DNA from 2 places in the Streptomyces sp. NPDC052036 genome. Region 2 is predicted to be linked to the other one. Evidence: riboswitches for the same ligand, from Rfam matches in the RefSeq annotation. Region 2 holds a riboswitch; the other holds the start of a gene.
What was found. Region 2 has a riboswitch for cobalamin ahead of metE (5-methyltetrahydropteroyltriglutamate--homocysteine S-methyltransferase). Riboswitches for the same ligand answer to the same signal wherever they lie in the genome.

Region 1: linked by a shared signal. The riboswitch ahead of AB0L95_RS01430 ((2Fe-2S) ferredoxin domain-containing protein) and the one ahead of metE (5-methyltetrahydropteroyltriglutamate--homocysteine S-methyltransferase) in region 2 are both predicted to bind cobalamin.

Annotation. Positions count from the first base shown of each region.
Region 1 covers NZ_JBFAWW010000001.1:278,646-282,032, reverse strand. The annotation lists gene AB0L95_RS01445 (hypothetical protein) at 1-67, shown strand, start outside; gene AB0L95_RS01440 (hypothetical protein) at 87-563, opposite strand; partial or broken gene AB0L95_RS01435 (isocitrate lyase/phosphoenolpyruvate mutase family protein) at 734-1,207, shown strand; cobalamin riboswitch at 1,304-1,497, shown strand; gene AB0L95_RS01430 ((2Fe-2S) ferredoxin domain-containing protein) at 1,539-1,949, shown strand; gene AB0L95_RS01425 (hypothetical protein) at 2,551-2,679, shown strand; gene AB0L95_RS01420 (hypothetical protein) at 2,783-3,085, shown strand; gene AB0L95_RS01415 (sigma-70 family RNA polymerase sigma factor) at 3,074-3,387, opposite strand, start outside.
Region 2 covers NZ_JBFAWW010000015.1:81,056-84,442, forward strand. The annotation lists gene AB0L95_RS21635 (CbtA family protein) at 1-196, shown strand, start outside; partial or broken gene metE (5-methyltetrahydropteroyltriglutamate--homocysteine S-methyltransferase) at 292-1,359, opposite strand; cobalamin riboswitch at 1,619-1,840, opposite strand; gene AB0L95_RS21645 (3-hydroxybutyryl-CoA dehydrogenase) at 2,113-2,973, opposite strand; gene aceB (malate synthase A) at 2,970-3,387, opposite strand, start outside.

The sequences.
Region 1 (3,387 bases), on a different contig from region 2:
GAACCAGCGAGGGCAGGAAGCCCTGCAACGGAGCAACAGCAGCACGTCGCATCCCACACAGCCGTAACGGACAGGCGTCGGCGGGTTCACCGAGCGGGCTCCTCGTGCTCCTGCGCAGGATGTTCCTCGGGTGTCGGCCCGATGAGGACCTGGATGTCACGGAGGGCTTCGCGATAGCCGTCCCCGAAGCCCGTGTCCGCGGTGACGGGCTCGCTGGCGATCCAGGCACGGATCCGGGCGACGGCCCCCGCCGTCTTGAGGCGCTCGGCGGGGGAGAGGGTGTTGAGGGTGGCTTCCGGGTCCTCGTCTCTCTCAGGGTTCCGTGCCGGGACCGCGCCGTGGAACGCGGGCAGGCGCTCGTCGAACGCGGCGTGGACGACATCGTCGCGGGTGAGGAGTTCGCGCCGCACATAGGAGGCGATGCGCCGCCACTCCTCGCGTTCCCCGGCACTGAGAGCGCGGTCTTGGGCGGCGCGTTCGGCCCGGTCGACGGACCTGCGGACCTTGGCGCGGGCCCAGGCCAGGGCGTCCGGGTCGTGGTCGTAGTGGTCGAGGCTGCTCATACGAACTCCCATGGGTCGTCGCTGAGTTCCGTGGTGCCCGCGATGGTCCGCCCGGTAACACCGGGCGTGCGCCCAGCGGTTCATGGGCGACGCGGTCTCGCGAGGGATGCCTCGGCCGGGCCCGGCCGGTCAGCGAGGCACACGATCGAGTGAAGTCTCCGCCAGGGGTGGCCCGCGCCCGGCAGACGACCCGGGTCACCGACCTGCCCGTCCTCATCGCTTCGCCGACACCGGCTTCGGCGAAGCGATGAACGCCGCCCGCCCCGTGCAGCTGATGGAGGACGCGGGCGTGGCCGGACTGCATCTGGAGGACCGGGCCGACCCCAAGCGCTGCGGCCGCCTCGCCGGCAAGTCCGTCGTGCCGCGGGAGGACATGGCCCGCCGCCTCAGGGCGGCCGTGGACGCCCGCCGTGATCCGGACTTCCTGCTCGCGGCCCGCACGGACGCTCGCGCCGTCGGGGGCCTGGCAGCGGCGATCGACCGGGCGAAGGCGTACGTCGACGCCGGCGCGATCTTCTCCGAAGCCTTCGCGGACGAGGCCGAGTTCGAAGCGTTCCGCGAAGCGGTCCCCTGTCCCCCTCCTCGCGAACATGACGGAGTTCGGCGAGAGTCTCCTGCTGGACACCCGCATCCTGGAGAACCTCCCCTCCGCCAGGCACTTGACGCCCCGAAGGCCTTGTCCGCCACCGCGCCCGGCGGCGGGCGCCCCGACCGTCCGCACGCAGGGCGGTGATGACGCGCTGTCACCCGGGATGCGACGATGCCCGACGACAAGGCGACGGCGGAACGAGGAAGCCGGTGGAAGACCGGCGCGGTCCCGCCACTGTGATCGGCGAGCGGATCCCGAACAGACCACCGCCCGGAGACGGGCGGGAAGGACGGGACGAGCAGCGACCCGAGAGCCAGGAGACTCACGTCGTCGCCTCCTCGACCCAGACCGGGGCGGATCTCCCCGGAGGAGGAGCGTGACGAGCCATGTCCGAGACACGAACCGATGAACCGGTGGGAGCCGGCCCCGCCGGTCCGGCGCCGTGCCGGATCGTGGTGTGCAGGGACTGCTGCTGCGGAAGCCCGAAGGTGACCGGGGTCGACCACGCGGAGCAGACCGCCCGCCTCGCGGAGCAGGCGCCCCTACGGGTCTCCACCTGCCTGGACGTGTGCGATCAGGCCAATGTGATCGTCGTCCAGCCCTCCGCCGCAGGACGCGCCGCCGGCGCCCGTCCCGTCTGGCTCGGCCTCGTCAACGACCCGGCCGCCACCGAGGACATCGCCGCATGGGTACGGGCCGGCGGCCCCGGCATCGCTCCCCGCCCCGACATCCTCGACCTCTACGCTTTCACCCCGCGCCGGAGCCCCCGGCCGCGCGGCGCAACCCGAACCGCCTGAAGACCGTTACCAAGAAGGTCACGATCGCGGCGACAACCGGGTCATGCGCCTCGGGATCGATCCCTGGGGCACCGAAGTCCCGCCGGGCCGAATGTGAAGCCGGCTGCGGAGGATCTTCGCGATGCTGCCACAACATGGGACGGCTTGCACGGGGTTGCGACCCAGCACGTGAGAAATGGTGAGATGTGAGAGCGTGAAGGCGTGAGTGAGACACCGACGAACACCCTGCAATACCGCTTTGACGGGCCGGAAGACGCACCTGTCCTGATCCTGGGTCCCTCACTTGGTACGACCTGGCACAGGTTGTAGGGACCGTCCAGCCACTCCAGCGCGGGCACGAAACCGCAGGTCAGGGCTTCCTGGTCCGGGAGGGTCCGCCCCGTTGGTGACAGCTGTGTGATAGCGGGTGATACGGCGGAGCCCCGTCGGGAACCATCCCGACGGGGCTTTTGCCACGGAGCGGGCTACGACGTGGTGCGGCGTCGGGCACGGTAACCGACGTACGAGGGCTCCCCGCTTCGAGGCTCAGGAGCAAGGACGCGCGGCACAACGAGGCCCGGCCGACCCCGCAGCACGTCGTTCGCTCCACTCCCGGGATTGCTTGCCTCAGCGAACGGGCCTCGCCGAGCACGCTTACCTCGTTGCTCCGATCGCCGGTCTGCCGGACGGCGAGCCCGGGCGCTCCGCCCGCATCACCCGTGAACAGGCCCCGGAACTGGCCGACTGCTGAGCGCGGCCTGCTTCATTGTGGTCAGCTACCTCTCCGGCGCGAGAGTCGGGTAAGTGCTCAACCTCCGCCGAGGCTGCACGAGGTTCGACGCGGTCACAGGACTGTGGTTGATGGAAGGGCTCTATTTTTCAAGGGGGCGGAGGACGAGCACGGCAACAAGATCTCCGAGGGGCAGGTGCGGCCCGATCACTGGGTCGTCATCGAGATCGTCGCCCGGGCGGAAGTGCGCGGGTTCGCGGATTCCCGGACTGCCTGCGTCGGGAACCTGTTCGTCAGCAGCCGCATCGCACTGGTTCAGCGACGGGTGCACGCCATGACCCGAACACCGTTTGGTTGGCCAGACCGTACTTATGGCCCGGATCATCGGGCGATCCGGGCCATCGCATACGACCGTTCAGGCGGCTGAGGCCGTCGGCGCGGATTGCTCGGCCTCGTCGAGCCACGCGATCAAGGAGATGCGGGCGCGGGCGACCCGCGAGCGCACCGTGCCGATCGGGCAGTCGCTGAGGTGAGCCGCTTCCGCGTAGGGAAGTCCCACCATCTGGGTGAGGACGAATGCCTCGCGGCGGTCGTCGGGGAGCGTGTTCAGCAGCTCGGTGAGTGCGATGCCGTCGTCGAAGCCGGGCAGGTCGCGCGGCTGGGTGCGTTCGGCGGCCGACTGCCAGTCGTCCGTGTCCGACAGGCGGGGGCGGGACGAGTTGTAGCGGA
Region 2 (3,387 bases):
CTTCCTCCCGGTGGTCAACGAGGTGCCGAAGGACTTCCCGGCCACCCTGCTGTGGCGGTTCCGTCTCTCGGCCCTTGCCATCCAGCTCGTCCTGTGGGGCGGATTCGGTCTGCTCTTCGGCGAGTTGGCGGAGCGCCAGCTGAATCCGAAGCCCGTACCGGCCACTCGGGGCCGGGCGGTCGCCGCTCCGAGCTGAATTGACCCGAGACACAAGAGGGCCCACGGAACCATCCGGGGCCCTCTCGCGTTCTCCGGGCACCGACAGACCCGGTCCCTGGTGAGACCGGCGGATCAGGACGCGGGCAGCTCACCGCGGACGGTGCGGGCCGCGGCGACCAGGTTCTCCAGCGAGGCGCGGGTCTCGTCCCAGCCGCGGGTCTTCAAGCCGCAGTCGGGGTTGACCCACAGACGTTCGGCGGGGATGGCCTTCAGCCCGGTGCGCAGCAACTCCGCCGCCTCCTGCTCGCTCGGCACGCGCGGGGAGTGGATGTCGTACACCCCGGGCCCCGCCTCGCGCGGATAGCCATGGGCGGCGAGTTCGCGGGCGACCTGCATATGGGAGCGGGCGGCTTCCAGGCTGATGACGTCGGCGTCGAGGTCGTCGATGGCCTGGACGATGTCGCCGAACTCCGCGTAGCACATATGGGTGTGGATCTGGGTGTCCGGCCGCACACCGCCGGTGGTGAGCCGGAACGCCTCGGTGGCCCACCCCAGATAGGCGGGGCGGTCGGCGGCGCGCAGCGGCAGCGTTTCGCGCAGGGCGGGTTCGTCGACCTGGATGACGCGGGTCCCGGCCGTCTCCAGGTCGTGGACCTCGTCGCGCAGGGCGAGTGCGACCTGGCGGGCGGTGTCGGCGAGGGGCTGGTCGTCGCGCACGAAGGACCAGGCGAGCATGGTGACCGGGCCGGTGAGCATGCCCTTGACGGGCCGGTCGGTGAGGGACTGGGCGTATGTCGTCCAGCGCACCGTCATCGGCTCCGGGCGGAAGATGTCGCCGGCCAGGATCGGCGGGCGGACGTAGCGGGTGCCGTAGGACTGGACCCAGCCGTGCTGGGTGGCGAGATAGCCGGAGAGCTGCTCGGCGAAGTACTGGACCATGTCGTTGCGTTCGGGTTCGCCGTGTACGAGGACGTCGAGTCCGGTCTTCTCCTGGAAGGCGATGACCTCCCGGATCTCGGTCTTGATGCGCTCCTCGTACCCGTCCGTGTCGATCCGGCCCGCGCGCAGGTCGGCGCGGGCGGCGCGCAGTTCGCCGGTCTGCGGGAAGGAGCCGATGGTGGTGGTCGGCAGCAGCGGCAGACCAAGGCGGGCGTGTTGGGCCGTGGTCCGTTCGGCGTAGGGCTGGGAGCGGCGGGCGTCGTGCCCTCGATGGCCTTCTTCAGCTCCCGGTGCTGTCCCTGCCGGGGGTAGCCGTACACGGTGGCCCGTGCTGCCGCGACTGCGGGCTTGGTGGTCACGGAGATCTCCTTCGCGAGATGAATCCCTGAGATCCCGGGGACGGGTCGAGTGCGCGAAGGGGTGACGGACCGGGCGGTACGACCTCGCGCGCAGCGCCGTCGTCCGCCTGGTATGTACGCCGACCCGCCCTCGAGGTCACCGGAATGTCCGCGTGCGAGTCGTTCGCACACGGGCAGTTGGCAGGTCTTCGGACTCGCGGGCACGTCTCGTCGTACGAGACACCTACTGGCCGTCGCTTCCCAAACCCTGTTCGTCGGGCCCAGTGCGTATGACGGCGGTCGTTCCCGCTCACCGCTGCGGGGCAGTCCCGGATTCCCACCGGGTTCCCTCTTACGACGCTCCCGCCTGGCGGACGGGGCGAACCAGCTGCACGGGCCAGCCTAAGGGGCCGTTCGAGGTTGCGGTGGGTCACGTCCGTCATTCGGATGGTGAGGTGAAACACGCGGTTGACGCGAGCCGGGTACGCGGTTGACGTGCGGGCGGTGCGCGATGGGATACGTGGTCGACGTGCGTCGGCGCATGGGTCGTCGTGCGGGGGACGGGTCGAGGGCGGGAACCGCGTACGCGCGCTTCCCGCCCTTCCCCTGTGTGCCGTCGCCGGTTCCCGCGGCCGGCGACGGGGGCCGGGCCCCTCAGCCCGGCCGAGCCAGGCCCTCAGCCCTGGCCGTACGTGTGAAACCCCCGGCCGGTCTTACGGCCCAGCAGCCCTGCCTGCACCATCCGCTGAAGCAGTGGGGGAGGAGCATAGAGGGGTTCCCTGAACTCGTCGTAGAGCGACTCTGCGATCGAGGCGACGGTGTCCAGCCCGATCAGGTCCGCCAGCTTCAGCGGGCCCATGGGGTGGGCGCAGCCCAGTTCCATGCTGGTGTCGATGTCGGCGGCGGTGGCGAAGCCGGACTCCGCCATGCGGATCGCCGCGAGCAGGTACGGGACCCGTAGCGCGTTGACGACGAAGCCCGCCCGGTCCGGGGAGCGGACGACGGTCTTGCCGAGGGTGCCGGTCGCGAAGTCCTCGACCACGGCGACGGTCTCGGGCGCGGTGTGCAGGGAGGTCACGACCTCCACCAACGGCAGCACCGGAACCGGGTTGAAGAAGTGCAGTCCCACGACCCGGTCGGCGCGGCTGGTGGCCATGCCGAGGCGCATCACGGGGATGGCGGAGGTGTTGGTCGCGAGGACGGCCGCCGGATCCTCGACGATCTTGTCGAGCGCGGCGAACACCTCGGTCTTGGCGTCGGCGTTCTCGACGACGGCCTCCACGACGAGCTGCCGGTCTGCAAGGTCCTCCAGACTGCCCGTGAAGACCGTGCGGGCGAGGGCGTCCTGTGCCACGGCCGGTTCCAGCCTGCCCCGTCGCACCGCACGGTCCAGCGAGGAGGCCACGCGGTCGCGGGCGGCCGTGGCGTCGGCCTCGCAGACCACCGTGTCCAGGCCGGCCCGTGCGCACACCTCGGCGATGCCCGCGCCCATCTGGCCGCCGCCGACCACTCCGACACGTCGGATGACGTCGCTCATGATCGCGGCTCCGCCCGGCGCACCAAGTGGGCGGCGTAGGCGTCCGGTGTGAAGAACAGCGGCAACTCACCGGCCAGCGCGTTCCGTTCGAAGAGTGCACGCACCTCGTCGAGGGGCGCCCACGGGTACTCGGCGCCGAGCGCGGCGAGTTCCTCGTCGAGCAGCCGCAGTACCGTCTCCCGGTCGATCACCCGGTGCCGCAGCCACTGCCAGATCTGCACCCGGGCGATCTCGGCGGTGGCCGCGTCCTCCATCAGACCGTACAGGGCGACCGCGCCCTGGCCGCGCAGCCAGGCGGCGAAGTAGCGCAGTGCGACCGCGATGTTGGTGCGCACTCCCTCCGCCGTGGGCGGACCGCCGATCCGGCGCACCGACAGCAGGTCCGCGGCCGTCACCTCCACGTCGTCGCGTGTC